One region of the Streptomyces sp. NPDC104831 genome, then DNA from elsewhere that is predicted to be linked to it. Evidence: riboswitches for the same ligand, from Rfam matches in the RefSeq annotation. Region 1 holds a riboswitch; each other region holds the start of a gene.

The links. Region 1 has a riboswitch for cyclic di-AMP ahead of ACZ63H_RS10570 (M23 family metallopeptidase). Riboswitches for the same ligand answer to the same signal wherever they lie in the genome.
Region 2: linked by a shared signal. The riboswitch ahead of ACZ63H_RS04425 (C40 family peptidase) and the one ahead of ACZ63H_RS10570 (M23 family metallopeptidase) in region 1 are both predicted to bind cyclic di-AMP.
Region 3: linked by a shared signal. The riboswitch ahead of ACZ63H_RS31640 (M23 family metallopeptidase) and the one ahead of ACZ63H_RS10570 (M23 family metallopeptidase) in region 1 are both predicted to bind cyclic di-AMP.
Region 4: linked by a shared signal. The riboswitch ahead of ACZ63H_RS21120 (transglycosylase family protein) and the one ahead of ACZ63H_RS10570 (M23 family metallopeptidase) in region 1 are both predicted to bind cyclic di-AMP.

What each region holds. Positions count from the first base shown of each region.
Region 1 covers NZ_JBVJOT010000011.1:35,927-43,499, reverse strand. The annotation lists gene ACZ63H_RS10590 (CobW family GTP-binding protein) at 1-292, shown strand, start outside; gene ACZ63H_RS10585 (DNA gyrase/topoisomerase IV subunit A) at 409-2,865, opposite strand; gene ACZ63H_RS10580 (M16 family metallopeptidase) at 3,182-4,585, shown strand; gene ACZ63H_RS10575 (M16 family metallopeptidase) at 4,582-5,970, shown strand; cyclic di-AMP (ydaO/yuaA leader) riboswitch at 6,200-6,352, shown strand; gene ACZ63H_RS10570 (M23 family metallopeptidase) at 6,365-7,120, shown strand; gene ACZ63H_RS10565 (GntR family transcriptional regulator) at 7,318-7,573, shown strand, end outside.
Region 2 covers NZ_JBVJOT010000004.1:137,946-145,518, forward strand. The annotation lists gene ACZ63H_RS04415 (ATP-dependent Clp protease proteolytic subunit) at 1-168, shown strand, start outside; gene ACZ63H_RS04420 (hypothetical protein) at 176-481, shown strand; cyclic di-AMP (ydaO/yuaA leader) riboswitch at 920-1,062, shown strand; gene ACZ63H_RS04425 (C40 family peptidase) at 1,066-1,539, shown strand; gene ACZ63H_RS04430 (ATP-binding protein) at 2,532-2,999, opposite strand; gene ACZ63H_RS04435 (helix-turn-helix domain-containing protein) at 3,213-4,073, shown strand; gene ACZ63H_RS04440 (DUF397 domain-containing protein) at 4,083-4,304, shown strand; gene ACZ63H_RS04445 (8-amino-7-oxononanoate synthase) at 4,380-5,507, opposite strand; gene bioB (biotin synthase BioB) at 5,654-6,847, shown strand; gene ACZ63H_RS04455 (adenosylmethionine--8-amino-7-oxononanoate transaminase) at 6,840-7,573, shown strand, end outside.
Region 3 covers NZ_JBVJOT010000060.1:16,277-23,849, reverse strand. The annotation lists gene ACZ63H_RS31645 (aldo/keto reductase) at 1-253, opposite strand, end outside; gene ACZ63H_RS31640 (M23 family metallopeptidase) at 330-1,400, opposite strand; cyclic di-AMP (ydaO/yuaA leader) riboswitch at 1,410-1,577, opposite strand; tRNA gene ACZ63H_RS31635 (tRNA-Met) at 1,900-1,973, shown strand; gene ACZ63H_RS31630 (dihydrofolate reductase family protein) at 2,051-3,187, opposite strand; gene ACZ63H_RS31625 (MarR family winged helix-turn-helix transcriptional regulator) at 3,271-3,780, shown strand; gene ACZ63H_RS31620 (GTP cyclohydrolase II) at 3,860-4,495, shown strand; gene ACZ63H_RS31615 (HAD family hydrolase) at 4,676-5,317, shown strand; tRNA gene ACZ63H_RS31610 (tRNA-Lys) at 5,567-5,639, opposite strand; gene ACZ63H_RS31605 (amino acid permease) at 5,739-7,256, opposite strand; gene ACZ63H_RS31600 (DEAD/DEAH box helicase) at 7,365-7,573, opposite strand, start outside.
Region 4 covers NZ_JBVJOT010000030.1:20,887-28,459, forward strand. The annotation lists gene ACZ63H_RS21105 (nucleoside triphosphate pyrophosphohydrolase) at 30-1,085, shown strand; gene ACZ63H_RS21110 (cytochrome P450 family protein) at 1,243-2,529, shown strand; gene ACZ63H_RS21115 (transglycosylase family protein) at 2,698-3,837, shown strand; cyclic di-AMP (ydaO/yuaA leader) riboswitch at 4,027-4,201, shown strand; gene ACZ63H_RS21120 (transglycosylase family protein) at 4,207-4,947, shown strand; gene eno (phosphopyruvate hydratase) at 5,349-6,629, shown strand; gene ACZ63H_RS21130 (FtsB family cell division protein) at 6,735-7,211, shown strand; gene ACZ63H_RS21135 (DUF501 domain-containing protein) at 7,240-7,573, shown strand, end outside.

The DNA of each region.
Region 1 (7,573 bases):
CAAGGGGTACGTCGACTTCGGGCCGTACGACACGGTCAACCGCTACTCCGTGCACGCCGTCGGTCGGTTCCTGCGCTTCTACCCGGAGCCCTGGGCGAGCGGCGACGACCGGCTCACCCAGCTCGTGCTGATCGGCTCCGGCATCGACGCGGCCGCCCTCCGCAAGGAACTGGAGGCCTGCGCGAACGACGCCCCGCACGCCGACGAGCACGGCATGTGGGGCGTCCTGCGCTACGTACAGGGGCCGGACGAGGACGAGACGGAAGCCGACCTCGCGGAGCCGCCCCTCTAGCCCCGCCCGGACCGCCCCGCCGGATCCCGCGCGGACCGCACCCGCCGGGCGCCCGCCCGGGCCGCCCCGTGGAGCCTCCCGCCCGGACCGTTCCGCCGGACCCCCGCGCCGACCGCCTAGAGCACCGGTCCCGCCACCACCGCCACCGTCTTCGGCAGCGACGTGCCCGAGCCGTCGCGGCGCGGGTCCGGCTCCGGCAGCTCGGCCGGGGTGCCGTTCTTCTGCGCAGCCCGGGCCGGGGCCGGGCCCGCCCAGGCCACCGAGAGGCAGTCCTCACCCTTCAGGAACCGCTGGCAGCGCACCCCGCCCGTGGCCCGGCCCTTGCGCGGGTACTGGTCGAACGGGGTCAGCTTGGCCGTCGTCTGCACCGAGTCGTCCAGCGTGCCGCGCGAGCCCGCCACCGTGAACACCACCGCGTCGGCGGCCGGGTCGACCGCCGTGAACGAGAGCACCTTCGCGCCCTCGGTGAGCTTGATGCCCGCCATGCCGCCCGCCGGGCGGCCCTGCGGACGGACGATGGAGGCCTGGAAGCGCAGCAACTGCGCGTCGTCCGTGATGAAGACCAGGTCCTCCTCGCCGGTGCGCAGCTCCACCGCGCCGACGATCCGGTCGCCCTCCTTGAGCGTGATGACCTCCAGCTCGTCCTTGTTGGACGGGTAGTCGGGCACCACCCGCTTGACGACACCCTGCTCGGTGCCGAGCGCCAGACCCGGCGACGACTCGTCCAGCGTGGTCAGGCAGACCACCGTCTCGTCGTCCTCCAGGGACACGAACTCCGCCAGCGGCGCCCCGCCGGAGAGGTTCGGCGCGGACACCGGCTCGGGCAGCTGCGGCAGGTCGACCACGTTGATCCGCAGCAGCCGGCCCGCCGAGGTCACCGCCCCGATCACCCCGCGCGCGGTCGTCCGCACCGCCGAGACGATCACGTCGTGCTTGACCCGCTTGCCGCCCGCCGCCCGCGGAAGCGGCGCGTCGGTCGCCGTACGGGCCAGCAGCCCCGTGGAGGACAGCAGCACCCGGCACGGGTCGTCGGCCACCTGCAGCGGCACGGCGACCGGGGTGGCCGCGGACTCCAGCAGGACCGTGCGCCGGTCGGTGCCGAACTTCTTCGCCACGGCCGCCAGTTCCGCCGAGACCAGCTTGCGCAGCTCCGCGTCGGACTCCAGGATCCGCGTCAGCTCCTCGATCTCCGCGGTGAGCCTGTCCTTCTCCGCCTCCAGCTCGATCCGGTCGTACCTGGTGAGCCGGCGCAGCGGCGTGTCGAGGATGTACTGCGTCTGCACCTCGCTCAGCGAGAAGCGCTCGATCAGGCGCTCCTTGGCCTGCGCGGAGTTGTCGCTGGAGCGGATGATCCGGATGACCTCGTCGATGTCGACGAGCGCGGTCAGCAGGCCCTCGACCAGGTGCAGCCGGTCGCGCTTCTTGCCGCGGCGGAACTCGCTGCGCCGCCGGACCACGTCGAAACGGTGGTCCAGATAGACCTCCAGCAGCTCCTTCAGCCCCAGGGTGAGCGGCTGGCCGTCGACCAGGGCGACGTTGTTGATGCCGAAGGACTCCTCCATCGGCGTCAGCTTGTAGAGCTGCTCCAGGATCGCCTCCGGCACGAAGCCGTTCTTGATCTCGACGACCAGGCGCAGGCCGTGCTCGCGGTCGGTGAGGTCCTTGACGTCGGCGATGCCCTGGACCTTCTTCGCGTTGACCAGGTCCTTGATCTTCGCGATGACCTTCTCGGGGCCGACCGTGAACGGCAGCTCCGTGACCACCAGGCCCTTGCGGCGGGCGGTCACGTCCTCGATCGAGACCGTCGCGCGGATCTTGAAGGTGCCACGGCCGGTCGCGTAGGCGTCCCGGATGCCGTCCAGGCCGACGATCCGGCCCCCGGTGGGCAGGTCGGGGCCGGGGACGTGCTTCATCAGCGCGTCCAGGTCGGCGTTCGGGTGCCGGATCAGATGGCGGGCGGCGGCGACGACCTCGCGCAGGTTGTGCGGCGGCATGTTCGTCGCCATGCCGACCGCGATGCCCGAGGCGCCGTTGACCAGCAGGTTCGGGAAGGCGGCGGGCAGGGCCACCGGCTCCTGCTCCTGGCCGTCGTAGTTCGGTGCGAAGTCGACCGTGTCCTCGTCGATCGACTCCGTCATCAGGCCCGTCGCCTCGGCCATCCGGCACTCGGTGTACCGCATGGCGGCCGGCGGGTCGTCGTTGCCCAGCGAACCGAAGTTGCCGTGGCCGTCGACGAGCGGCACGCGCATGGAGAAGGGCTGCGCCATGCGCACCAGGGCGTCGTAGATCGACGCGTCGCCGTGCGGGTGCAGCTTGCCCATGACCTCGCCGACGACGCGCGCGCACTTCACATAGCCGCGTTCGGGGCGCAGGCCCATCTCGTTCATCTGGTAGACGATCCGGCGGTGCACCGGTTTCAGGCCGTCACGGGCGTCCGGCAGGGCGCGCGAGTAGATGACCGAGTACGCGTACTCGAGGTAGGAGCCACGCATCTCGTCCACGACGTCGATGTCGAGGATTCTCTCCTCGAACGAATCGTCGGGCGGCGGGGTCTTCGTGCTGCGGCGGGCCATCGCTGCCTGGCTCCTTCTGATCTGGTCGCTCGCCTACGGGGCGCTCTTGCTGAAGCGTTTGACGGATCTGACGCGGACCATTGTGGACCGAGGCACTGACAACCCGTGCCGCGACCCGGTCCGGGCGGCACCGGGGAGCGGCCCGCCCCTGGCACCGGAGAACCGTCCGGGAGGGGGTCCGACGCAGGGTACGCGATCCGCTGTCGGCGTACGCGCGCGGGAACTTCGCGAAGGCCCCGCACGCTTTGCATACAGTGGCGGGAACGGCAGCAAAACCGCGGTTCGATCAACCGCCTCCGCTCGCGAAGGGACGTACATGCCCATGGGTCACACGACCACAGCCGAGGCAGGCTCCGGGGGCCTGACAGCGACCGAGCACCGCCTGGCCAACGGTCTTCGCGTGGTGCTCTCCGAGGACCACCTGACCCCGGTGGCGGCGGTCTGCCTCTGGTACGACGTCGGCTCCCGCCACGAAGTCAAGGGCCGTACCGGCCTGGCTCACCTCTTCGAGCACCTGATGTTCCAGGGCTCCGCACAGGTCGAGGGCAACGGACACTTCGAGCTGGTGCAGGGCGCCGGCGGCTCGCTGAACGGCACCACCAGCTTCGAGCGCACCAACTACTTCGAGACCATGCCCGCCCACCAGCTGGAGCTGGCCCTGTGGCTGGAGGCGGACCGCATGGGCTCGCTGCTGGCGGCCCTGGACGAGGAGTCCATGGAGAACCAGCGGGACGTCGTCAAGAACGAGCGCCGCCAGCGCTACGACAACGTCCCCTACGGCACCGCCTTCGAGAAGCTGACCGCCCTCTCGTACCCGGAGGGCCACCCGTACCACCACACGCCGATCGGCTCGATGGCGGACCTGGACGCGGCCACCCTGGAGGACGCCCGCCGGTTCTTCCGCACCTACTACGCGCCGAACAACGCGGTGCTCTCCGTGGTCGGCGACATCGACCCCGAGCAGACCCTCGCCTGGATCGAGAAGTACTTCGGCTCCATCGCCTCCCACGACGCCAAGCCCGCGCCCCGCGACGGCACCCTGCCGGACGTCATCGGCGAGCAGAAGCGCGAGGTCCTCGTGGAGGAGGTCCCGGCGCGCGCGCTGATGGCCGCCTACCGGCTCCCGCACGACGGCACGCGCGCGTGCGACGCGGCCGACCTCGCCCTGACCATCCTCGGCGGCGGCGAGTCCTCCCGGCTGTACAACCGCCTGGTGCGCCGCGACCGTACGGCCGTGGCCGCCGGCTTCGGCCTGCTGCGCCTGGCCGGCGCGCCCTCCATGGGCTGGCTGGACGTGAAGACCTCCGGTGACGTCGAGGTGCCGGTGATCGAGGCCGCCATCGACGAGGAGCTGGCCCGGTTCGCCGAGGAGGGCCCCACCAGCGAGGAGATGGAGCGCGCCCAGGCGCAGCTGGAGCGCGAGTGGCTGGACCGGCTCGGCACGGTCGCCGGCCGCGCCGACGAACTGTGCCGGTTCGCCGTCCTGTTCGGCGACCCGCAGCTCGCCCTGACCGCCGTCAAGCGCGTCCTGGAGGTCACCCCGGAGGAGGTCCGGGAGGTCGCGGCGGCCCGCCTGCGGCCCGACAACCGCGCGGTCCTCGTCTACGAACCCAAATCCCCGGAGGCCGCCCCGGACGCCGACGTCCCCGAGGACCCGGAGCAGGAAGCGACCGTAGAGGCGGGCCGCGACGAGACCGAGAACGAGGAGACGGCCAAGTGACCGAGCTCGCCACCATGGAGTTCCACCCCCGGCCGCAGCCCGGCGAGGCCAGGCCCTGGGCGTTCCCCGCCCCCGAGCGCACCGCGCTCGACAACGGCCTGACCGTGCTGCGCTGCCACCGCCCCGGCCAGCAGGTCGTCGCCGTCGAGGTGCTGCTGGACGCGCCGCTGGACGCCGAGCCGGCCGGCCTGGACGGCGTCGCCACGATCATGGCGCGGGCCTTCTCCGAGGGCACCGACAAGCACTCCGCCGAGGAGTTCGCCGCCGAACTGGAGCGTGCGGGCGCCACCCTGGACGCACACGCCGACCACCCCGGCGTCCGGCTCGGCCTGGAGGTCCCCGCCTCCCGCCTGGCCAAGGGCCTCGGCCTGCTCGCCGACGCGCTGCGCGCCCCCGCCTTCGCCCCGGGCGAGGTCGAGCGCCTGGTCCGCAACCGCCTGGACGAGATCCCGCACGAGCTGGCCAACCCCTCCCGCCGGGCCGCCAAGGAACTCTCCAAGGAGCTGTTCCCGGCGACCTCGCGCATGTCCCGGCCGCGCCAGGGCACCGAGGAGACCGTCGAGAAGATCGACGCCGCGGCCGTGCGCGCCTTCTACGACCGCCACGTGCGGCCCGCCACCGCCACCCTGGTCGTCGTCGGCGACCTGACCGGCACCGACCTGGACGCGCTGCTCGCCGACACCCTCGGCGCCTGGACCGGCACCCCCGGCGAGCCCCGGCCGGTGCCGCCGGTGACCGCCGACGACACCGGCCGCGTGGTCATCGTGGACCGGCCCGGCGCCGTGCAGACGCAGCTGCTCATCGGCCGGATCGGTCCCGACCGGCACGACCGGGTGTGGCCCGCCCAGGTGCTCGGCACGTACTGCCTCGGCGGCACCCTCACCTCCCGCCTGGACCGCGTCCTGCGCGAGGAGAAGGGCTACACCTACGGCGTGCGCTCCTTCGGGCAGGTCCTCAGGTCCGCGCCGGACGGCACGGGCGCGGCGATGCTCGCCATCAGCGGCTCCGTGGACACGCCGAACACCGGCCCGGCGCTGGACGACCTGTGGAAGGTGCTGCGCACGGTCGCGGCGGAGGGCCTGACCGACGCCGAGCGGGACGTCGCCGTGCAGAACCTCGTCGGCGTGGCGCCGCTGAAGTACGAGACCGCCGCGGCCGTCGCGAGCACGCTGGCCGACCAGGTCGAGCAGCACCTGCCCGACGACTTCCAGGCGACGCTGTACCGGCGGCTGGCCGCCACGGGCACGGTGGAGGCCACCGCGGCCGTCGTGAACGCCTTCCCGGTGGACCGCCTGGTGACCGTCCTCGTCGGTGACGCCGCCCGGATCAAGGCACCGGTCGAGGCGCTCGGCATCGGCCCGGTGAGCGTGGTGTCGGCCGAGTAGCGGCGAGGCCGACCCATCCGGCGCACGCGCGCGTGGGGCCTGACGGTTTACGAGCCGTCAGGCCCCACGCTGTTCCACTCGGTCCCTCAGGTGCCCGTTTTGGGGCGGAGGTTGCCTGTCTGACCTGTGGGATGCGCTACAAAAAGCCGGATCCGTTTGAGGATCGGAAGCGGGCCGCCGTAGCGTCGTCCGGGCTGTTCGTCAGGCAGTGCGCCGCACCCGCGGCACCGGACAGCCATCGCCGAGTCCCCGTACGGCGCGAGCCAGGGGAGCCGGGGACCCATCGTCCCTGGGGTGAATCGGGCGACCGCGAGGGAGCCCGTAGGAGACCTTCCTGCTCCGAACCCGTCAGCTAACCCGGTAGGCGAGAGGGAAGGAAAGGACCAGCCACTTCATGGCGTTCATGTGCGCCACCGGGAAGCACCGCAAGCCCGGACGGGTCAAGCGAACCACAGCGCAGGCGGCCGGCGTCGCGGCCCTGACCACCACCGGTGTCATCGGCACCCTCGCCGCCTCCCCGGCCCTCGCCGCCGGCAACCCCGTGGACCAGACCGGCCTCACCCCGGTCCTCGCCGCCACGGACGACGTCGCCGCCCAGATCGACGCGCAGGCCACCGCCCAGCAGCAGGCCGCGGACCGCAAGGCGGCCGAGGAGGCCGCCGCGAAGGCCGCCGCCGAGCGCGCCGAGGAGCTGCGCGAGGCCAGGGCCCGCGCCGCGCGCGAGGCCGAGCGCCGCCGGCTGAACGCCTTCGTGGCCCCCATCGAGCACTCCTACGTCTCCACGGCCTACCAGGCGTCCAGCTCGCTGTGGTCCTCCGGTTCGCACACCGGCATCGACTTCCACGCGGCCGCCGGCACCACCGTGCACGCGGTGGGTTCCGGCACGGTCGTCTCCACCGGCTGGGGCGGCGCGTACGGCAACGAGATCGTGATCCGGATGGCCGACGGCATGTACACGCAGTACGGGCACCTGTCGTCCATCGGCGTCACGGTGGGCCAGAAGGTCGTGCCGGGCCAGCAGATCGGGCTCTCCGGCTCCACGGGCAACGTCACCGGCCCGCACCTCCACTTCGAGGCGCGCACGAGCCCGGACTACGGCTCCGACATCGACCCCGTCGCCTACCTCCGCTCGCACGGCGTGCGCATCTGACGCACTCGCGCCTTCCCCGACGGCCCCGGCTCCCCGAGCCGGGGCTTTCGCCGTTTTCCATGTTCTCCGCGGGACCCGTTGTCCAAAAAATATCCATGGATTACGGCCCGCCATCGGAAATTCCGGCCGACTGGAATAGAGTCACGGAACACACGTCCATCATCGGCGTTTAACGGGGATTAAGGCGGAGGTCGGTCATGCGTATTCCGGCGCACTCGGTGTGCACCGCTGTCCGGGACGACATCGTCGCCGGTGTCTACGAGCGCGGCAGCCGGCTGACCGAGGAAGTCCTGGCCCGCCGCTACGGCGTCTCGCGCGTCCCCGTGCGCGAGGCGCTGCGCACGCTGGAGGCCGAGGGCTTCGTGGTGACGCGCCGGCACGCGGGCGCGTGCGTGGCCGAGCCGACCGAGCAGGAGGCCGCCGACGTGCTGGAGATGCGGACGCTGCTGGAGC
Region 2 (7,573 bases), on a different contig from region 1:
ACCGTCGAGGAGATGCTCGTCCGGCACACGGGGCGCACGGCCGCGCGGGTCCACGAGGACCTGGAACGCGACCTGATCCTGGACGCCCCCGAGGCGCTGGCGTACGGCCTGGTCGACGCCGTCGTGCCCGCCCGCCGGGACACGCCCGGCGCACCGGACGCGAGGTGAGCCGCCCGTGCTGCCGGACCTGCCGCCGCTGCCCGCCCTGACCCGCGCCGAGGGCGAGTTGATCGATCGCTATCTGGAGGCCGCCGACCTGCTCGGCCGCGTCAATCCGGCCCGGCACGGGCAGACCTACAGTGCTCTGCGCGCCGCTCAGGGCCTGGTCCGCAAGGCGGCAGAGCTGCGGGACGCGCTCGCGCTGATGCACCGGCGGGGCGAGACGGAGCTGCACGGGGACACGCTGGCACGGGCGCTGCGGGTGCTGGACGGCGAGCGCCGGGCCGCTCGCGTCGCGCTCCCGCCGGATGACGCCGGCTGAGGCGGACACCCGTCCGGTCCGACGGCGCCGAGGCGTCGACACGCGTCGTTCGGACCGGAGTTGAAACGGCCCGAACGACGTACCGCCGACCGGTGTACATCCCGATCGTTTTCCGGGTCTCCCGAGTTGCGCGACGCGGGATCCACGGGCCCCCGCGGAGGCACATCGCCCCAGGTCCGGGGCTACGACGACGATCTGACGGGGCCTCGAACGGAGCACTGTCCACCCGAACGGGTGAGTGGTGAGTAACGCCACAAATCCCCGATTCCGTTGGGATTTTCAGACAGATCTGCGTCAAGATCCCTGTCTGACGACAAGCCCCCGCCACCGCGGCGGGGCGATCCGGGCGGACGCCGAGTCCTGCCGCCGCCCGGATGACCGGTCGACGGAGTGGATCGGCAGGAGTGGAGGACCCAAGCAAGACGGGTCGCCGGAACGGATGTCCAGTCGTCCGACACAGAGTCGGGCACGGGGCGGAGGTTCCGAGCAGCCCTTGGGGTGAAGCCGCGGCAACGCGGCCGGGCTACTTCGCCAGCCCGAATCCGACAGGTCATCCTTCACAGGCGGCTGACGAAGGGTTGCGCATGACTGCGCTCAATCGAGTCCCGTCGCTGATGGCCCGGGCCGGCACGGCCTCGGCACTCACTCTCGCCGCCGTGGGCGGCTCGATCGCGGTGCCCGGGCTCGCCACCGACGCCTCCGCCGCGACCATCGCGACGAAAGCACTCAAGGTCGCGGCCTCGAAGAAGGGTTCCCCGTACCGGTGGGGCGCCACCGGGCCGCACAGATTCGACTGCTCGGGGCTGACGCTCTACTCGTTCAAGAAGGCCGGCAAGAAGCTGCCGCGTACCGCCGCCCAGCAGTACAACAAGTCGCACCATGTCTCCGCCCGCCACCGCAAGGTCGGCGACCTGGTCTTCTTCCACTCGGGTTCCAGCGTCTACCACGTCGGCATCTACGCCGGCCACAACAAGATCTGGCACGCCCCCAAGACCGGGGACGTGGTGAAGCTGCAGAAGATCTGGACCAAGAGCGTCTGGTACGGCCGGGTCAGCTGACCCGGCCGCGCCCCGGGAGCGGCTCCGGCAGCGGGGCCGCTCCGGCACCCCGACGCCCGCCCCCGTGGGCGGGCCGGGCCCGGGGCGGCCCGGCCGCCTCACGAGCGTGCGGGCGGCCCCGGAGCGCCTCCGGGACAGCGGGAGCGTCCGGGTCGGACCGCGCCGGGGAGCGAGCGCGGGGAGGTCCGGACCCGAGGCGCCGACGCGAGCGCTTCCCTGCGCGCAGGGGCGGACCGGCAGACCCGGGCCGGGACAAGGTCCCGCCGTACCGCCTCTCGGGCACATACGGCGGGCGGAACGGCTCGGTCCCGGGTGGGCGTCCCGGCGGACCGGCGGGAACGTCGCACACCGGCCGGGCGGACCGCACCGCCGCCCGCCGCGTTCCGGCGGCCGGCCGGCACCGGGCGCCCGGGCGGACGGTCCGCACCGGTCCGCACCGGCTGTCGCCCGCACCGGGACGCCGGCGAGGCAGGCTCCCCCCGCCGCCGACGACCCCGGCGCGTCACAGCACCCCGGATCCGTCCGGCTGCCCGCCCACACGCGGGTGCCTGGACGCGGCCGGTACGCGGCGGTTGCCGCCGGCCCCCGGGGCACCGGCGGAGCGCGTCGCTTCCGCCGCCGGGCGCCGCCCGGACGCGTCCGCTGGCCGCCGGCACCAGGACACCGTCGAAGCGCCCCGCCACCGGCAACCCGCGGCCTCCGCGCACCGCCCGGACGCGTCCGCTGCCGCCCGGGCGCCGCCGGGGCGTACTCCCGGCCCCCGCACGCCTGCTCCCGCGCCTGGGCGCCCGCACGCGCCCCGGCACATCGACCGGCACCGGTGCCGGGCAGCACCGCCGTACACGTCCGCCGGCCCCGCCCTCGCGCATCCGGCGCTCCGGCCTCGGCCTCGCGCCGCGGCGCCGAGCCCTCGTCCCGCGCAGAGGAGCAGAGGAGCAGAGGAAACGTATCCGCCCGCGTAGACCCTCCGCGCCGTCCCCGCACCGGGTGTGTCACCGTGCCGGGGCCTCCGGTGGCCGGCCGGCCGGGACCGGTGCCGCCGGGAGGGTCCAGGGCAGTTCGATGGAGACCGTCTTGCCGCCCTCGCGGGTCGGGCGGACGAGGAGCCGGCCGCCGCACTCCGCGGTCAGCCAGCGGATGATCACCATGCCGCGCCCATTGTCCTGCTGGACGGAGGCGGGCAGTCTCTTCGGGAACCGTGGATGGCTGTCCGTGACCCCGATGCGCAGCTGTTCGTCCTGGTGCAGCGCGATGTCGACCGTGAAGGTGGGTGACTGGCCGAAGGTGTGCTGAACGGCGTTGGTGGCGAGTTCGGAGACGATCAGCCGCACGGTGTCGGCCGTCTCGGTGTCCGACGGCAGGCCCCACTCCGCGAGGGTGCCCACGACATAGGAGCGGGCGGCCGACACCGAGGCGGGATCGCTCGGCAGAGTGACGGAGGCTTCCAGATGGTCTGCCATGGCGAGGTCGTCCCTTTCCCAACGGGACCGTGGTCCTCCGTACAGCGGTGGGTTCGAGTACGGTCCCGGACTGGTGCTTGTCCGTCAGACTGCCATCACCGGGACGGTCACGGGGGGCGATCCACCAAGATATGCATATATCTGTCGCTCGAAGCGGTGAACTCTGCGACGCGAGACCGTATCGGGGCGGTCCGGGCGGAGTAAGGAGGAGCCATGCAGAACGGTCCCGCGGTACGCCGTCGCAAGCTGGGCGCGGAACTGCGCACGCTGCGCACCGGCGCCGGGCTCACCAGTGGTGAGGCGGCCCGGCTGGTCGGTTGGCACCAGTCGAAGGTGAGCCGTATCGAGACGGGTGCCAGCGGCGTGAAACCGGCCGATCTGCGGTTGCTGCTGGACGCCTACGAAGTGCGGGACCGGCATCTGCGGGAGTTGCTGCTGATACTGGCGGGGTCGGAGGAGACGGGCGGCCGGCACCGCTGGTGGCACGCGTACCGGGGTGTGCTGCCGCCGACGTACCGGGATTTCATCAGCCTGGAGTCACAGGCGAGCGCGATGCGCACCCTGGAGACCACGGTGGTGCCCGGTCTGCTGCAGACCGCCGAGTACGCCCGCGCGGTGACCCGGGCCGCCGTGAAGGACCTGGACGAGGACCGCCTGGACACGCTGGTGGAGGTGCGTCTGGCCCGGCAGGACGTGCTGCGGTCGGATCCGCCGCTGGCGCTGAGCGCCGTGCTGGACGAGGCGGTGCTGCGCCGCGAGGTGGGCGGCCCGGGGGTGATGGCCCGCCAGCGCCGGCGGCTGATCGAGGCCGCCCGGCTGCCGCAGGTGCGGCTCCAGGTGCTGCCGTTCACGGCGGGGGCGCATATCGGCCTCACCGGGCCTTTCGTTATCTTCTCATTTCCGAGCACTTCTGATCTGGACGTGGTTGTTCTCGACCAGTTGACGAGTAGCCTCTACCTGGAACGGAAAGAAGACCTCATGGCCTACTCCGAGGCCTTCAGCACCCTTCAGTTCCACGCCCTTTCCCCCGAGGACTCGTTGGACTACATCGCCGGGATAGGTGACGGCGTGTAAGGAGGCACCATGTCAGCTCTGCCTCGGAACGTCCCTGCCAGTACCGACCTGCACGACGTGTGCTGGGTGCGCAGCAGCCGCAGCACGGGCGCGAACAACTGCGTGGAGACGGCACGGCCGCGCTCCGGTCCCGCGGCCGGACTGCTCGCCGTGCGCGACTCGAAGAACCCGGCCGGACCCGCCCTGCTCTTCTCCCCCGAGAGCTGGACGGGATTCGTGACCGGGCTCTGACCGCCCCGGCCACCCTGCTCAATTCGGTTTAATATTCCATCTTTTTCGGGCGGTGCACGGCCGTGTCACGCCGACTCATGGTCGCGTTTCGCCGATGACGCGTACAGCACGTTCGATCTCGGCCCCGGAGAGGTCCGCGCGGGCGGTCAGCCTCAACCGAGAGATGCCGTCGGGCACGGAGGGAGGACGGAAACAGCCCACGGCCAGACCCGCCGAGCGGCAGTCGGCCGCCCAGCGCACCGCCCGCTCCGGGGACGGAGCCCGCACGGAGACCACCGCGGCGTCCGGACGTACCGCCTCCAGGCCCGCGGCGGTCAGCCGTGCGTGCAGTTCCGCGGCCACCTCGCGGGCCCGCGCCGCCCGTCCGGGCTCGCGCTCCAGCAGCCGCAGCGCCGCCAGCGCGGCACCGGCCGCCGCCGGCGCCAGACCCGTGTCGAAGATGAACGTCCGGGCCGCGTTGACCAGATGGCCGATCACCCGCTCCGGGCCCAGCACCACGCCGCCCTGACTGCCCAGCGACTTGGACAGGGTGGCCGTGGCCACCACGTCGTCGGCGCCCGCGAGCCCAGCCGCGTGCGGCGCGCCCCGGCCGCCGTCGCCCAGCACACCGAGGCCGTGGGCGTCGTCCACGACCAGTCCCGCGCCGTGCTCCCGGCAGGCGGCGGCCAGTCCGGCCAGCGGCGCCCGGTCCCCGTCGACCGAGAACACCGTGTCGGAGACGACGATCGCGGCGCCGGCGCGCGTGCCCAGGGCCTTGCGCACGGCCTCGGGATCGGCGTGCCCGACGACCTGGGTCTCGCCCCGGGCGAGCCGGCAGCCGTCGATGAGGGAGGCGTGGTTGCCCGCGTCGGAGACGATCAGCGAGCCGTGCGGGCCGAGCGTGGTGACCGCGGCCAGGTTCGCCGCGTACCCGGAGGAGAACACGAGGGCCGCCTCGAACCCGCAGAACGCGGCCAGGGCGCGTTCCAGTTCGGCGTGCAGCTCGGTGCTGCCGGTGACCAGCCGGGAGCCGGTGGAGCCGCCGCCCCAGCGCCGGGCGGCCTCCGCGGCCCCCTCGGTGACCTCGGGGTGGCGGGACAGCCCCAGGTAGTCGTTGCTCGCCAGGTCCAGCAGCGGCGAGTCGGCGGGGCGCGGGCGCAGGGTGCGCACGAGTCCGGCGCGGCGGCGCGCCTCGGCCTGCTCGTCGATCCAGCCGAACGCCATGGCTCCTCCGTGCTTTTGTAGGTATCGAACAGACCCTAGCGGCACGGTCAGCCGCCCAGGGTGTGGCGATACCCACACGATGAACCGCCTTCGTTGTGCCAAGTCTCCTTGGCCGGGAGCGGTCCCGTAGGACAGGATCGTGGCTCATGGACCTGCTGAACACGCTGGTGGACAAGGGGCTTCGGCGCGAGATGCCGACGCGCGGGGAAGCGCTCGCCGTGCTGGCCACTTCCGATGACGACCTGCTCGACGTGGTGGCCGCGGCCGGAAAGGTGCGGCGGCACTGGTTCGGGCGGCGGGTGAAACTCAACTATCTGGTCAACCTCAAGTCGGGCCTGTGCCCCGAGGACTGCTCGTACTGCTCCCAGCGGCTGGGCTCCAAGGCCGACATCCTGAAGTACACCTGGCTCAAGCCCGACGAGGCCTCCCAGGCCGCCGCCGCGGGCCTCGCGGGCGGCGCCAAGCGGGTGTGCCTGGTGGCCAGCGGGCGCGGTCCGACGGACCGGGACGTGGACCGGGTCTCGGAGACCATCAAGGCGATCAAGGAGCAGAACGAGGACGTCGAGGTGTGCGCCTGCCTCGGTCTGCTCTCCGACGGCCAGGCCGAGCGGCTGCGGGCGGCGGGCGCGGACGCCTACAACCACAACCTCAACACCTCGGAGTCCACGTACGGGGACATCACCACCACCCACACCTACGCCGACCGGGTGGACACGGTACGCAAGGCGCACGCGGCCGGGCTGTCCGCCTGTTCGGGTCTCATCGCCGGCATGGGCGAGAGCGACGAGGACCTGGTGGACGTGGTGTTCTCGCTGCGCGAGCTGGACCCGGACTCGGTGCCGGTGAACTTCCTGATCCCGTTCGAGGGCACCCCGCTGGCCAAGGAGTGGAACCTCACCCCGCAGCGCTGCCTGCGGATCCTCGCGATGGTCCGGTTCGTCTGCCCGGACGCGGAGGTCCGCATCGCGGGCGGCCGCGAGGTCCATCTGCGCAGCATGCAGCCGCTGGCGCTGCACCTGGCCAACTCCATCTTCCTCGGCGACTACCTGACCAGCGAGGGCCAGGCCGGCAAGGCCGACCTGGACATGATCGCGGACGCCGGTTTCGAGGTGGAGGGCGCCGGGGAGGTGACGCTGCCGGAGCACCGGGCCGGGGCCGCGCACGGCTGCGGCTCGCACGCGGAGGCCGGCTGCGGCTCGCACGCGGGCACGGGCTGCGGGTCGCACGAGGGGGGCGGGGTGTGCGGTACGGCGGGCGTGCCGGCCACCGCCGAGCCCCGCACCGACCTCGTCGCCGTCCGCCGCAGGGGTGCCGGCACGGACCTCGCGCCCAATGCCTGATCCGGGCGTCGCCGAGCTGCTGGAGCTGGACCGGCGGCACGTGTGGCATCCGTACGGCCCGATGCCCGGCCGGGTGGAACCGCTCGTCGTGGAGGCGGCGAGCGGGGTCCGGCTGCGGCTGGCGGACGGTTCCGGCGAGCTGGTCGACGGCATGTCGTCGTGGTGGTCGGCCATCCACGGCTACAACCACCCGGTCCTGAACGAGGCCGCGCGCGAGCAGCTGGGCCGGATGAGCCACGTGATGTTCGGCGGACTCACGCACGAGCCCGCCGTCCGGCTCGCGAAACTCCTGGTCGACCTGTCACCGGAGGGCCTGGAGCACGTCTTCCTGGCCGACTCGGGGTCGGTGTCGGTCGAGGTCGCGGTGAAGATGTGCCTGCAGTACTGGCGTTCGCTGGGCCGGCCGGCCAAGCGGCGGCTGCTGACCTGGCGGGGCGGCTACCACGGTGACACCTGGCAGCCGATGTCGGTGTGCGACCCCGAGGGCGGGATGCACGAGCTGTGGACCGGCGTGCTGCCGCGCCAGGTGTTCGCGGACCCGCCGCCCGCCGGGTACGAGGAGTCGTACGCGGACCACCTGCGGGAGCTGGTCGCCCGGCACGCGGACGAGCTGGCCGCGGTGATCGTGGAGCCGGTGGTGCAGGGCGCGGGCGGGATGCGCTTCCACTCCCCCGGGTACCTGCGGGTGCTGCGGGAGGCGTGCGACGCGCACGACGTGCTGCTGGT
Region 3 (7,573 bases), on a different contig from region 1:
TGACCACGTCGGAGCGGTTGCCGCGGGCCTTCAGCCACGCGCCGAGGATCGTCTCCGACTCGCCGCCCTTGTTGCCCTCGGCCCAGGCCGAGTAGACGTCGGCGGTGTCGATGAAGTTGCCGCCGGCCGCGGTGTAGGCGTCGAGGACGGCGAAGGAGGTCTGCTCGTCGGCGGTCCAGCCGAAGACGTTGCCGCCCAGGCACAGCGGGAAGACCTCGAGGTCGGAGGAGCCGAGTGTACGAAGTGACGTCATACGTCATGCCAACGCCGGCGGGGGCTGATCGCATCCCGCCGCCGGCGCCGGATTCCCGGTTCTTCCGGGAGATCCGTCAGGGGGTGAGGCCCTTGTCGCGCAACCAGGCCATCGGGTCGATGCCGGTGGGCGAGCCGGCGGGGTGGACCTCCAGGTGCAGGTGCGGGCCGGTGACGTTGCCGGTGGCGCCGACGCGGCCGATGACCTCGCCGGTGCTGACCTTCTGGCCGACCGTGACGTTGATCGAGGACTGGTGGCAGAACCACAGCTCGGTGCCGTCGTCCAGGGTCAGGATGGTGCGGTAGCCATAGGCGCCGGCCAGGGCCGCCTCGGTGATCGTGCCGCTGTGCACGGCCTTGATCAGGGTGCCGGTGGGGGCGGCGAAGTCGAGCCCGGTGTGGTGGCCGGAGGACCACATCGAGCCGGCCTGCCCGAACGTCGAGGTGAGCGTGTAGGAGGAGGTCGGGAGCGCGTACTGCCTGGCCAGCTCGGCCAGCCGCTTCTCCTCCGCCGCCTTCTTCGCCTCGGCCTCGGCCTTCGCCGCGTCGGCCTCCGCCTTCTCCTTGGCCGCGGCGGCCTTGGCGGCGGCCTCCCGCTCGGCCTCGGCGGCGGCCCGCGCGGTCTGCTTCTCGGCGGCGGCGAGCGCGGCGGCGGCCGCCCTGCTGTCGGCCTGGCCCTGCTGCTGCTCGGCCTGCGCCATGATCCGGTTGCGCAGCACCTCGCCCGCGTCGGCGCTGTCCTGGCCCGTGCCGGAGGCCACGGCGACGGTGCTCAGCGCGGTGGCCTCGGCGGCGGGCCCGGCGGCGTCGGAGTCGTCGTCGTGGAAGAGGGAGCCGACCGAGGGCAGGTCCGGCAGGGAGATGGACACCGGCGGCTTGCCGGTGTTGGCGCTGGCCATGCCGCCCGCGCCGACGGCGGCCATGACGCCGACGCCGAGGACGGTGGAGCTGCGCGCGAAGCCGCCGCGCTGCTTGGCGACCCGGTGCCGGCCGCGGACCGGGGCGACGGAGTCCTCGGTGGGGTTCCATTCCTCCCACGGGCCCTCGTCGGCGCGGTAGGCGCCGTAGCCGAAGGTCTCGGGCCCGGGCCCGGTCTCGCGCTGTGCCGGTATGGACGGGGCTTCGGGGACAGGCCGGTTGGACGCCACGCGGGCGCGCTCCTTTCCTTCCTCCGCCTACCGGGTTAGCTGACGGGTTCGGAGCAGGAAGGTCTCCTACGCGCGTATATCCGGTCGTGGACTCGCGTGAGTGCACGACGGTATCCGCGTGATTCACCCCAAATGGTGGTTCCCCGGTTCCCTCGCGGGATTCGGCGCGTGCGCACGGAGCCGCCTCTTGTGACGGCTGGGACGACCGCGCTGCGTTATCGAACGTTAATAGACCTGCCAGTCACTTTCCAAGCCGTCCCCCTTGATCAACACGCTTTTTACTGGTGAGGTTATCGGCAACTATCCCGTCAAAGCGGGCGAGTTGCCTGCCCTCCGAGGGCGTTCAGCAGTCACTCGCGGTTTTGATGGTGACTCAGATGTTATGCGCACGGCGCTCGCCCGGTCACCTTGCGTGACCTGCGGGGCCCGCCCGACCCGGGGCCCGCGGAAACCGATGTGCGAACCATCCCGCGCATGGCGTACAGTGGAGCCACAACGACGCGGGGTGGAGCAGCTCGGTAGCTCGCTGGGCTCATAACCCAGAGGTCGCAGGTTCAAATCCTGTCCCCGCTACTGAAGGCCCAGGGCCCGGAATCCCAAGGATTCCGGGCCCTGGGTGTATGTGCGCCCGGGTGCGCCCGGGCGCACGCTCAGCCCGGCAGAAGATGGGCGTTCGGCGCCTTGGCCGGCTCCTCCAGCTCCGGCAGGACGACGACCCGCACGCCCGCCGCGCTCAGCACGCCCGCCCCGTCGGCCGCCGTGACGAAGGTGTCGGGCTCCCGCCAGGCGGTGACCACCCGCCGCACCCCCGCCCGCAGGATCAGTTCGGCACAGGGCGCCGGCCGGGAGGCCCGGCGGGTGCACGGCTCCAGGCTGGAGTACACCGTGGCGCCCGCGAGGCGCGGCTCGGCCGGGTCGATCTTCGCGAGCGCCGCCTCCTCCGCGTGCACCACCGCGTCGCCGCCCTCGCGGGAGTGCCCCCGGGCCAGTTCGGTGCCGTCGGCGGCGACCACGACCGCGCCGACGCTGAACGCCGTCCGTGACGGCGGGCACAGGGCCGCCAGCTCGCAGGCGGTGCGCAGCCAGTGGCGGTCGGCGGCGGTGGCGGTCGTACCGGTGCCGGGGGCCGTGGGGGCGTAGCGCATGAGGACGACGTCCTCGATCCGGCGGGTGTCCAGCAGGCGCAGGCGTCCGTCCTGGTAGGCGCCGGGGCCGAACAGCCGGGGGGCCGCCGGGTCGCCGACGAGCAGCGGGGCGAGGACCAGCTGGAGTTCGTCGGCGAGGCCCTCGCGCAGGAGCTGGGTGTGGACCGTACCGCCGCCCTCGACCATCAGCCGACCGACCCCGCGCACGTCGTGCAGGTGCTCCAGCAGGGACCGCCAGTCCAGGGCGGGGCCGAGCGGGACGACGTCGGCGGTGTTCCCGAGGAGGCGCGAGGCCCGTACGGCGCCGGTGTCGGTGGTGCAGACGAGCTTGTCGCCGCCGGTGTGCCAGAAGCGCGCCGCCGGGTCGAGGTCGCCGGAGCCGGTGACGGCGACCTTCAGCGGATGCTCCGGGCGGCCCGCCGCGCGCCGCGCCGCGCGCCGCTCGGCGGAGTGGACCAGCAGGCGGGGGTTGTCGGCGCGGATCGTGCCGGCGCCGACGAGGAGGGCGTCGGCCGAGGCCCGCACCTCGTCGACCCGGTCGAAGTCGGCCGGGCTGGACAGCAGGAGCCGTTCGGGGCCCGTGTCGTCCAGGTAGCCGTCGAGGGAGACGGCGGCGGACAGCAGCACGTACGGCAGGGGCATCGGCGCTCTCTCTTCCGGAGGCGGGCGGCGAGGCGGGCCCGCGGCGGCTTGGTTCAATTTTTGAACAAACCTACACTGGCGGCATGACGATCCGCTGGCTCACTCCCGAGGAGCAGCGCGCCTGGCGCGCCTACATCGCCGCCTCCCGCCTCCTGGAGGACGCGATCGACCGGCAGCTCCAGCAGGACGGCGGCATGCCGCACCTGTTCTACTCGGTGCTGGCCAACCTCTCCGACGCCCCCGGCCTGCGGCTGCGCATGACCGACCTCGCCGAGACGCTGAAGATCACCCGCAGCCGGCTGACGTACGTCGTGAACCGGCTGGAGCGGGACGGCCTGGTGCGCCGGGAGAACTGCGCCGAGGACAAGCGCGCCTCGCTCGCGGTGCTGACGCAGGAGGGGACGGCCGTACTGGAGCGGACGGCGCCCGGGCACGTCGAGACGGTCCGCGCGCTGCTGTTCGACCGGCTCACCGCGGACCAGGTGGGGCAGCTGGAGGCGATCTGCGCGGAGATCGCGCGCGGGCTGCAGGGTGAGGGCACCGCGGCCGGGGCGGACGACGTTCCCTGGCGCCGCCGCTCGTCCTGCTCCTGATTGCTTTAACTTTTAAGCACGGGATAGGGTTCCCGGACCACTGCTTCAAAACTGAAACACCCGTTCCGGAGGGATCCGCATGCCCGACCTGCCCGCCGCCACCCCGCGCGCCCGCGTCCGGGTACCGCTGCGCTTCGCCGACGGCTACGGCGCCGACGCGGAACTCGTCACCTTCCACGGCCTCACCGACGGCCGGGAGCACCTCGCCCTCGTCCTGGGCGAGCCCGGCCCGGTCCCGCTGGTGCGGCTGCACTCCGAGTGCCTGACCGGTGACGTCTTCGGCTCGGCCCGCTGCGACTGCGGCCCGCAGCTGCGCGAGGCGGTGGAGCTGATCGCCGGTCGCGGCGGGATCCTGCTCTACCTCCGCCAGGAGGGCCGGGGCATCGGCCTCTACAACAAGCTCGACGCGTACGCCCTCCAGGACGGCGGGCTCGACACCTACGAGGCCAATGCCGCCCTCGGCCTCCCGGAGGACGCCCGCGACTACACTGCCGCCGCCCAGATGCTCACCGCCCTCGGCGTCACCGAGCTGGACCTGCTGTCCAACAACCCCGACAAGGCCGGCCAGTTGCGCACGCTGGGGCTCACCGTCCGGGACCGCGTGCCCACCGGCGTCTTCACCACCGCCCACAACATCCGCTACCTGCGCGCCAAGGCCCTCCAGACCCGGCACACCCTGCCCCTGCCCGAACCGACGGAGGCGACGGCGGGCTGAGGGGGCGAGGGGGGCGGTTGCTGAGCCGACGGGGCGCCGCGCGCATACGGGGGGACGTACGGGGGCGCGGTAGGTCGCCGAACCGGCCGGATGATGCGGCAGAACGGGATGGAGCCGCCGGCCCCGCCGCGACGCCGCGGGCGGGATGGGGCGTTTCGTCGTGCCCAGTACCCTGCCCGCATGATTCGCGCTGTGATCTTCGACGTCGGCGAGACCCTCGTCCGTGACGATCGCTACTGGGCCTCGTGGGCCGACTGGCTGGACGTCCCCCGGCACACGCTGTCCGCGCTCGTCGGGGCCGTCGTCGCGCAGGGCCGTGACAACGCCGACGCCCTCCGCCTCGTCCGACCCGGCATCGACGTCGCAGCCGAGTACCGGGCACGGGAAGCCGCCGGCCGCGGCGAGCACTTGGACGACAGCGACCTGTACGACGACGTCCGTCCCGCCCTGGCCGAGCTGCGCCGGCTCGGCGTCCGGGTCGTCATCGCCGGGAACCAAACCGCTCGCGCGGGTGAATTGCTGCGCGCCCTCGACCTGCCGGCCGATGTGGTCGCGACGTCCGGAGAGTGGGGGGTGGCCAAGCCACAGCCCGAGTTCTTCCAGCGGGCCGTCGAGTGCGGGCAGGCACCACCCGGTGAAACGCTGTACGTCGGCGACCACCCGGCCAACGACACTGTGCCCGCAGCGGCGGCCGGCCTGCGCACCGCTCACCTGCGCCGCGGTCCATGGGGTCACCTCTGGGCCGCGGACCCGGACGTCGCGGCGGCCGCGGACTGGCGAATCGACCACCTCACCGAACTCCCGGCGCTCATTACCCAGTAGACACCGAGCATTCTGTCGCGGCGCCGTTACTGTCCGAGGTGGACGTGACGAGGAGACCGAGACATCCGAGCCTCACGACGAACTCCGTGCCCGGCAGCGCCACCGACCGCGCCGGGCACGGGCTGACCTGGCGGCGGAAAGGCTGCCCCTCGCCCCTCGGGCCAGCTACGGGCCAGCACGCGGTCGTGAACGCTGGGCGAAACGGACAGGACCCCAGCTCGCTTCCGCACTGAGCTGGGGTCCCGCGTGTAGGCCCTGTGGGACTCGAACCCACAACCAATGGATTAAAAGTCCACTGCTCTGCCAATTGAGCTAAGGGCCCGGGCGATGTTGCTTGTCCGAGCATAGCCGGACGGGGCCGTGTCGCCGATCGGGTATCGGGGACACGGCCGCGTCGCGGGGCGCGGGACGGGTGCGATGGTCACTTTTCGGCCGGTGTGGGGGCCGGGCCGCCGGACAGGAACCAGTGGCGCGCCGAGGCCAGCCACCAGACCGCCGCGAAGCCGAGGACGGCCAGCACGGCCACCGGCGCGTAGTTGAAGGTCCGCCAGGTGACCGGGGAGACCTGCGGCAGCATGAACAGGACCGTGATCACCAGCACCCACGTCACCGCCACCACCCCGATCACCCCGGACCAGCGGCCCAGGTGCCAGGGGCCGCGGTCGAAGGCGGCCCCCTTGCGGACCCGCAGGAAGGTCGGGATGACGTAGGCGATGTACAGGCCGATCACCGCGATCGAGGTCACCGCCGCGTAGGCCGTCGTGTTGATCAGGTAGGGCAGGCCGAGGGCCAGCGCGCCGAGGGCGGCCAGCCAGACCGCCGCGACGGGGGTGCGGGTACGCGGGCCGACCGTGTGCCACACGCGGGAGAAGGGCAGCGCGCCGTCCCGGGAAAAGGCGTAGATCATGCGGCTGTTGGCGGTGACGGAGGCCATCCCGCAGAAGAGCTGGGCGCCGATCACCACCAGCAGGAGCAGCTTGCCGGCCGTGGCGCCGAGGGCGTCCAGGAGGATCTGGGCGGGCGGGGCGCCGGTGGGGGAGGCGAGTTCCGCGTCGTAGGACTGGATGGCGAAGGTGAAGCCCAGCAGGAGCACGAAGCCGGCGATCCAGGACGTCCAGATCGAGCGGACGATGCCCTTCGGGCCCGCGGTGGCCGCGTTCCGGGTCTCCTCGGTCATATGGGCGGAGGCGTCGTAGCCGGTGAAGGTGTACTGGGCCATCAGCAGCCCCAGCAGGACCACGTACGGGCCGCTGCCCCAGCCCGTCTCGTTGACGAAGTGCGTGAAGACGAAGGACGCCGGCTGGTGGCGGTCGGGGACCAGCGCCAGCGCGCCGGTGATCACCGCGACCCCGAGGACGTGCCACCACACGCTCACGCCGTTCAGGAACGCCACGATCCGCACGCCGAAGGTGTTGAGCAGGCCGTGCAGGACGAGGATCGCCGCGAACAGCGCCACCGTACGGCCCGGGGTCACCTCGAAGCCGGTCTGGAGGTTCAGATAGGCGCCCAGGAAGGAGGCCGCGCCGAAGTCGACGCCCGCGGTCACCGCCACCTGGCCCAGCACGTTGAACCAGCCCGTGAACCACGCCCAGGCCGCCGCCGAGCGCGCGGGCGCCAGCCGGTGGGCCCAGAAGTACAGGCCCGCCGAGGTCGGGTACGCCGAGCAGATCTCGGCCATGGACAGGCCCACGAACAGCGTCATCAGGCCGACCGCGACCCAGCCCCAGGTGATCACGGCGGGGCCGCCCGTGGTCATGCCGAAGAGGTAGAGGGTCAGACAGCCGGAGAGGACCGAGATGATCGTGAAGGAGACGGCGTAGTTCGAGAACGCCGACATCCGGCGCGCGAGGACCTGGGTGTAGCCGAGCTGCGCCAGCCGTTCCTCGTCCGACGGAGCGGGCGCCGCCCGCGGTCCGGTCACCCGCGCGTCATCTGTCATGCCTCCAGCAATTCCCTGCCCCGCGATGTGATATGCGCCACTGGGCGGGAACACGGAAGGGCCCGTACGACCGGTGTCGTACGGGCCCTTCCCTCACTTCACGGGGTGTCAGCCGTTGCGCTTCCAGCGCGGCTTGTCCTCGCGGCGGCCGAAGGAGCCGCCGGTGCCGCGGTGGTCGTCACGACGGCCGTAGGGGCGGTCGTGGCCACCGGAGCGGAAGCCCGGGCGGTCGTCGCGGCGGTCGCGGTTGAACGGGCGGTCGCTGCCCCGGTGGCCGCTCCGCTCGTCACGGCGGAAGCCACCGCGCTCCTCGCGGC
Region 4 (7,573 bases), on a different contig from region 1:
GCTCTCGCGCCGTGGGTTACGTTCGGATCGTGAACGAATCCAGTGCCGAAGCCCGTCCCGCCCCCGGCCCGGAGGCCGCGCCCGGCCGCGTCGTCCTGCTGACCACCAGCCACCGCGTCGCCCCCGGCCTGCTGTCCTGGCCCGCCTGGCAGGCCCTCGGCGCCGCCGACGCCGTGCTGTGCGCGGACGGCGCGCATCCCCAGCTGCCGTATCTGCGCGAGGCCGGGATAGCGGTGACGCAGGCGTCCCCCACCGCGCCGGAGCTGGTCGACGCCTGCGCCGGCGGGCGGACGGTGGTGGTCGTGGCGACCGGCGAGGGCGAGCCGGCGCTCACCGACGGCCTCGCCCGCCTGGCCGGCTCCGGCCGGGTCGCCATGCCCGAGCTGGAGCTGCTCCCCGCCTCCTACGACCTGCCCGGCGCCCGCCTGCTCGACCTGGTCCAGGTCATGGACCGCATCCGCGCCGAGTGCCCCTGGTCCTCCCGGCAGACCCACGAGGGCCTGGCCAAGTACGGCATCGAGGAGGCCTACGAACTGGTCGAGGCGATCGAGGCCGGCGACCGCGCGGAGCTGCGCGAGGAGCTGGGCGACGTCCTCCTCCAGGTCGTCTTCCACTCCCGGATCGCCGAGGAGCACCCGGACGCGCCGTTCTCCGTCGACGACGTGGCGGGCGGCATCGTCGCCAAGCTCGTCCACCGCCACCCGCACGTCTTCGGCGACGAGGTGGCCGAGACCCCGGAGGACGTCAAGGAGCATTGGCTGCGCACCAAGGCCGAGGAGAAGCGGCGCACCTCCGTGACGGAGGGCGTCCCGCTCGGCCAGCCCGGCCTGGCCCTCGCCGCCAAGCTCGCCTCCCGGGTGCGTACGGCGGGCCTGGAGGTGCCCCTGCCCCGGGGGGAGGGCATCGGGTACGAACTGCTGGCGCTGGCGGTGCGCGCCGAGGCGGACGGCGTCGACCCCGAGGCGGCGCTGCGGGCGGCGGCCCGGGTGTACCGGGACGCGATCAAGGACAGCGAGGCGGCGCGCGCGGCCGGCGGCGGAGAGGAGGGCGAGGGAGCCGAGGGGGACGAGGGGGACGAAGGGTAGGTACGGCCTCGGCGCCCTGCTCGACCGGCAGGGCAGGGCAGGGGAGGGCAGGGGAAGAGGAGTTCCGGTGCGGTCACCGCGAGGCGGCCGGCCTCGGTCACCGCGCCGCCCGCAAGGCCCCCGGCGGGCCGCCCGGGGCTCCGGATACGGTCGAGGAGTGACCGAGCAGCACCATCCCGACCAGCCGGGCCCCGACCAGCCGGCCCCCGCCCTCTTCACGTGGGAGTTCGCCGCCGACCCCTATCCCGCCTACGCCTGGCTGCGCGAGCACGCCCCGGTGCACCGCACGCGGCTGCCGAGCGGGGTCGAGGCGTGGCTGGTCACCCGGTACGCCGATGCCCGGCAGGCCCTGGCCGACCAGCGGCTGAGCAAGAACCCGGCGCACCACGACGAGCCCGCGCACGCCAAGGGCAAGACCGGCATCCCCGGCGAGCGCAAGGCCGAGCTGATGACGCACCTGCTGAACATCGACCCCCCGGACCACACCCGGCTGCGGCGGCTGGTCAGCAAGGCGTTCACCCCGCGCCGGGTCGCCGAGTTCGCGCCCCGGGTGCAGGAGCTGACCGACCGGCTCATCGGCCGGTTCGCCGAGACCGGCTCCGCCGACCTCATCCACGACTTCGCCTTCCCGCTGCCCATCTACGCCATCTGCGACCTGCTCGGCGTCCCGCGCGAGGACCAGGACGACTTCCGGGACTGGGCGGGCATGATGATCCGGCACGGGGGCGGACCGAGGGGCGGGGTCGCACGGTCGGTGAAGAAGATGCGCGGCTACCTCGCCGAGCTGATCCACCGCAAGCGCGAGGCGCTGTCCGCCACGCCCGCGCCCGGCGAGGACCTGATCTCCGGCCTCATCCGCGCCTCCGACCACGGCGAGCACCTCACCGAGAACGAGGCCGCCGCCATGGCCTTCATCCTGCTGTTCGCCGGCTTCGAGACCACCGTCAACCTCATCGGCAACGGCACCTACGCCCTGCTCACCCACCCCGGGCAGCGCGCCCGGCTCCAGGACTCCCTGGCCCGCGGCGAACGGGACCTGCTGGAGACCGGCGTCGAGGAACTGCTGCGCTACGACGGCCCGGTGGAGCTGGCCACCTGGCGGTTCGCCACCGAGCCGCTGACCATCGGCGGGCAGCGGATCGCGCCGGGCGACCCGGTGCTCGTCGTCCTCGCCGCCGCCGACCGGGACCCCGAGCGGTTCGCCGGCCCGGACGTGCTGGACCTCGGCCGCCGCGACAACCAGCACCTCGGCTACGGCCACGGCATCCACTACTGCCTGGGCGCGCCGCTCGCCCGGCTGGAGGGCCAGACCGCGCTGGCCACCCTGTTCACCCGCCTGCCCGACCTGCGGCTGGCCGCCGATCCGGCCGAGCTGCGCTGGCGCGGCGGGCTCATCATGCGCGGCCTGCGCACCCTGCCGGTGGAGTTCACGCCGACCGCCTGAACACAGTCTCTCCCCGAGGAAATGACACTTTCTCAACTCTGTGATCTTCACGTGATCTGTGCGGCATGAACTTGTGACAAGTGATCGTCTGCCGATACGTTCACCCATCAGCGCGGCGAGCGGCTCCAACCGCCGCGCCGGCCCTGCTGTCGCTCGAAAGGCTTCTGCATGCTCTCCGGGAACGGCCGACACCGTCGCCCCCGCCAGGCTCCGGCCCTCCTCGTCGCGGCCGGCGTGACCGGCTCCGCCATCGCCATCCCGCTGCTCGGCGCCGCGAGCGCCAACGCGGCCGACGGCACCACGTGGGACAAGGTGGCCGAGTGCGAGAGCGGCGGCTCCTGGAGCGCGGACACCGGGAACGGGTACCACGGCGGCCTGCAGATCTCGCAGGACGACTGGGACAAGTACGGCGGCGGCCAGTACGCGGCCAGCGCCGACCAGGCCAGCCGCCAGCAGCAGATCGCCGTCGCCGAGAAGATCCTGGCCGACCGGGGCACCACCCCCTGGGCCACCTGTGCCCTGCTGTCCGGCCTGACGCGGGACTCGGGCTCCATGGACGTCGACACGGGCGTGGGCGGCTCCGGCGGCACCGGTGACCCGTCCGGATCGGCCGGCGGCTCCGGCACCTCCGCGACCCCCGACGCCTCCGACCCGTCCGGGCTGCCGGACGCGTCGCCCTCCACCGGCACCGGCCCCGCCGACGGCTCCTCCTCGGCGGACCCGACCGGCACGCCCACCGCCGAGCCGGGCAAGGGGAAGGGCAGCGGCAAGGGGAAGGGCAAGGGCACCGGCGCCGGCAAGGACGCGGGTACGGGCGCGGACAAGGAGGCCGGCGAGGACGCGGGCGGGGCGGCGGACAAGGCCACGGGCGAGGACGCCGGTTCCACCGGGACCGAAACCCCCAAGTCCGACAAGTCCGCCACGCCGGACACCGGAAGCCTCCCGGGCGCCGAGGGCTCCCCGACGCCCACCCCGGACACCGGGGTCGTGAACAACCCGCAGCGGGCGGCCGGTTCCTGGAGCCTGGTCGACACCGGCACCGTCGGCACCGGCGGGCGCCACCGGGGCGGGAGCGCGGACGAAAATGTGACAAACGGTCAGAACGCCACCCCGTCCGGCCGGCACGCCTCCCGCGAACCGGACACCTACACGGTCCGCGCGGGCGACTCGCTGTCCTCCATCGCCGACTCCCTTGACGTCGACGGCGGGTGGCACGCGCTGTACGCCGGCAACAAGAAGGCCATCGGCGCCGACCCGGACCGCATCACCGCCGGTCAGACCCTGGATGTCCAGGGCGAAACGGGCTGAAAACGGCGGGACTTGACGCCCCGCTTGATGCCTGGATGTCCGGTTTGGCGAAAGTGTGGGATGAGTCTCAGAAGCCCTGATCGTCTTTGAAATTCCGGCGATCACCTGTCTACGGTCGAAGCCGCTCGTCACCACGAGCCCCGGCAGCCGCCACGCCGAATCCTGCCAGCGGCCGCCCGGGAACAGTCGTCGCGTCAAGCGCCGTAGGCAGGAGCGGGGGACCCAAGGTAAGTGCCGGGCCCAGCAGTTGAAGCTGGGACCGGCTGGGGGTGAAGCCGCGTCACGCGCAAGCGGACGACGCGGCCGGGCAACTCAACCGGCCCGAACCCGACAGCTCACCTCGCAGGCGTCGGTGAGGGGAATCGATCCATGCTGTTTACCGGCAAGGGCAAGCACCGTCGTCCGTCCAAGGCCGTCCGCGCCGTCACGCTCGCCGGTGTCACCGGCGCCGCCGTCGCCGCCCCGCTGATGGCGGCCGGCAACGCCTCCGCCGCCACCGCCTCCCAGTGGGACACGGTCGCCCAGTGCGAGTCCGGCGGCAACTGGTCCATCAACACCGGCAACGGCTACTACGGCGGTCTGCAGTTCTCCGCCTCCACCTGGGCCGCGTACGGCGGCACGCAGTACGCCTCCACCGCCGACAAGGCCTCCAAGGCGCAGCAGATCTCCGTCGCCGAGAAGGTCCTCGCCGCCCAGGGCAAGGGCGCCTGGCCGGTCTGCGGCACGGGCCTGTCGAGCTCCCCCTACAACGGCTCCGCCCCGAGCACCCCGGCGCCGTCCGCCCCGTCCACGCCGTCCACCCAGGGCTCGGGCACCTCCACCCGCTCCGCCGACCAGCAGGCCGCCTCCCGCTCCGCCGAGCGCCCGGCCGCCTCCACCGGCACGAGCAAGAGCACCGGCGGCAGCACGGGCAAGACCGTCACCACCCCGACCGGCAAGAAGGTCGAGAAGGGCGACGGCGAGTACAAGGTCGTCCAGGGCGACACGCTCGGCACCATCGCCGCGCGGCACCAGGTCGCGGGCGGCTGGGAGAAGCTGTTCGAGCTGAACAAGGACATCGTCCAGGACGCCGACCTCATCTACCCGGGTCAGCAGCTCCACCTGAAGTGATCGCCGGCCGCCCGGCCGGCCCCCAGGGCCCGCACATCCCGGCGGGCCCCCCGAGAGCCACGGACCCGCACGGGCGGGCGTACCCCTGAAGTCCCCGGGGTGCGCGCGTCCCGGCGGATCCCCCCGCAAGACCCCGTGCGGGTCACCCCCGTCCCCACGGGCTCCCCGCCCCGGCGCGTTCTCCCCCGTACGCGCCGGGGCGGGGCTTTTTGCGTGCCCGCCCCGGCACCCGGCGCCCCCCGGCCACCCCGACCCCCTTTGTTTCGATCCAAAACAAAAGGTACCGTCGGTCTGTCCACGGGACGGTCGGTCGGTGGCCGAGGCGCCCGGGACGGTTAGGCTCTAGTCGCAAGGCACACCAGCCCCGCACTTCCAGCGTCACATCCAAGAAGGAGATGCTCGTGCCGTCCATCGACGTCGTCGTAGCCCGGGAAATCCTGGACTCCCGAGGCAACCCCACGGTCGAGGTCGAGGTCGGCCTCGACGACGGCAGCACGGGTCGTGCCGCCGTCCCGTCCGGCGCCTCGACCGGCGCCTTCGAGGCCATCGAGCTGCGCGACGGTGACCCGAACCGCTACCAGGGCAAGGGCGTCGAGAAGGCCGTCCTGGCCGTCATCGAGCAGATCGGCCCCGAGCTGGTCGGCTACGACGCCACCGAGCAGCGCCTGATCGACCAGGCCATGTTCGACCTGGACGCCACCGACAACAAGGGCTCCCTCGGCGCCAACGCCATCCTCGGCGTCTCGCTCGCCGTCGCCCACGCCGCCTCCGAGGCCAGCGACCTGCCGCTCTTCCGCTACCTGGGCGGCCCGAACGCGCACCTGCTGCCGGTGCCGATGATGAACATCCTGAACGGCGGCTCGCACGCCGACTCCAACGTGGACATCCAGGAGTTCATGATCGCCCCGATCGGCGCGGAGTCCTTCTCCGAGGCGCTGCGCTGGGGCACCGAGGTCTACCACACCCTGAAGAAGGTCCTGAAGAACAAGGGCCTGTCCACCGGCCTCGGCGACGAGGGCGGCTTCGCCCCCAACCTCGGCTCCAACCGCGAGGCCCTCGACCTCATCCTCGAGGCGATCAAGGAGGCCGGCTACACCCCCGGCGAGCAGATCGCCCTGGCGCTCGACGTCGCCGCGTCCGAGTTCTACAAGGACGGCTCGTACGTCTTCGAGGGCAAGAACCGCACCGCCGCCGAGATGACCGAGTACTACGCCGAGCTGGTCGAGGCGTACCCGCTGGTCTCCATCGAGGACCCGCTGTTCGAGGACGACTGGGAGGGCTGGAAGACCATCACCGACAAGCTCGGTGACAAGGTCCAGCTCGTCGGCGACGACCTGTTCGTCACCAACCCGGAGCGCCTGGCCAGGGGCATCGAGGAGGGCGCCGCCAACGCCCTGCTGGTCAAGGTCAACCAGATCGGCTCGCTGACCGAGACCCTGGACGCCGTCGAGCTGGCCCAGCGCAACGGCTTCAAGTGCATGATGTCCCACCGCTCCGGCGAGACCGAGGACGTCACCATCGCCGACCTGGCCGTCGCCACCAACTGCGGCCAGATCAAGACCGGCGCCCCGGCCCGCTCCGAGCGCGTCGCCAAGTACAACCAGCTGCTGCGCATCGAGGAGATCCTCGACGACGCCGCGGTGTACGCCGGCCGCAGCGCCTTCCCGCGCTTCAAGGGCTGAGCCGACCCCACCCGGGGCAAGTCCTAGCCAGTCGTACGTACGTCCCCGGACCCGGTCCCGTACCGTGTCCGGGGACGTACGCGCGTGTGACGGGAGGCGGGGAAGATGGGCGTGAGGGACCGTGACCGGTTCTCCACCGCGACCAGGATCAGGCTGCTCGGCGAGCAGACCGCGGCCCGCGTCTACCGCTCGCAGACCAAACGGCAGGCCCGCCGCTCCCGGCTCACCGGCCGCGCGGCGCTGCTCGCGCTGGTGCTGTGCACGATGGTCGTCGCCCTCGCCTACCCGATGCGGCAGTACGTCTCCCAGCGCGCGGAGATCGCCGACCTCCAGCGCCGGCAGCAGCAGGCCCGCGAGCGGGTCGAGCAGCTGCGGGACCTCAAGGCGCGCTGGCAGGACGACGCCTACGCCGAGCAGCAGATCCGCCGCCGGCTGCACTACGTACGGCCCGGCGAGACCGGGTACGTGGTCGTCGACCCCGGCGCGGCCAAGCAGTCCCGCGCCGACCTCGGGGCCGCCCGCCGGCCCTGGTACGCGAACGTCTGGGACGGCGTCGACAAGTCCGACGCCTCCGACCAGTGAACCGACAGAAAGTCTCCGACAGCCAGTCATGGAAACCCCTCCGCCGCCCACTCCGCGCACCGAGCCCACCGACGCGGACGTAGAGGCCTTCAAGCAGCAGCTGGGCCGCCCGCCGCGGGGCCTCAGGGCCATCGCGCACCGCTGCCCGTGCGGTCAGCCGGACGTCGTGGAGACGGCACCGCGCCTTCCCGACGGCACGCCCTTCCCGACGCTGTACTACCTGACGTGCCCGAAGGCGTCCTCCGCCATCGGCACGCTGGAGGCCGACGGCGTGATGAAGGAGATGACCGAGCGGCTCGGGCGCGACCCGGAACTGGCAGCCGCCTACCGGGCCGCGCACGAGGACTACCTCCGGCGCCGCG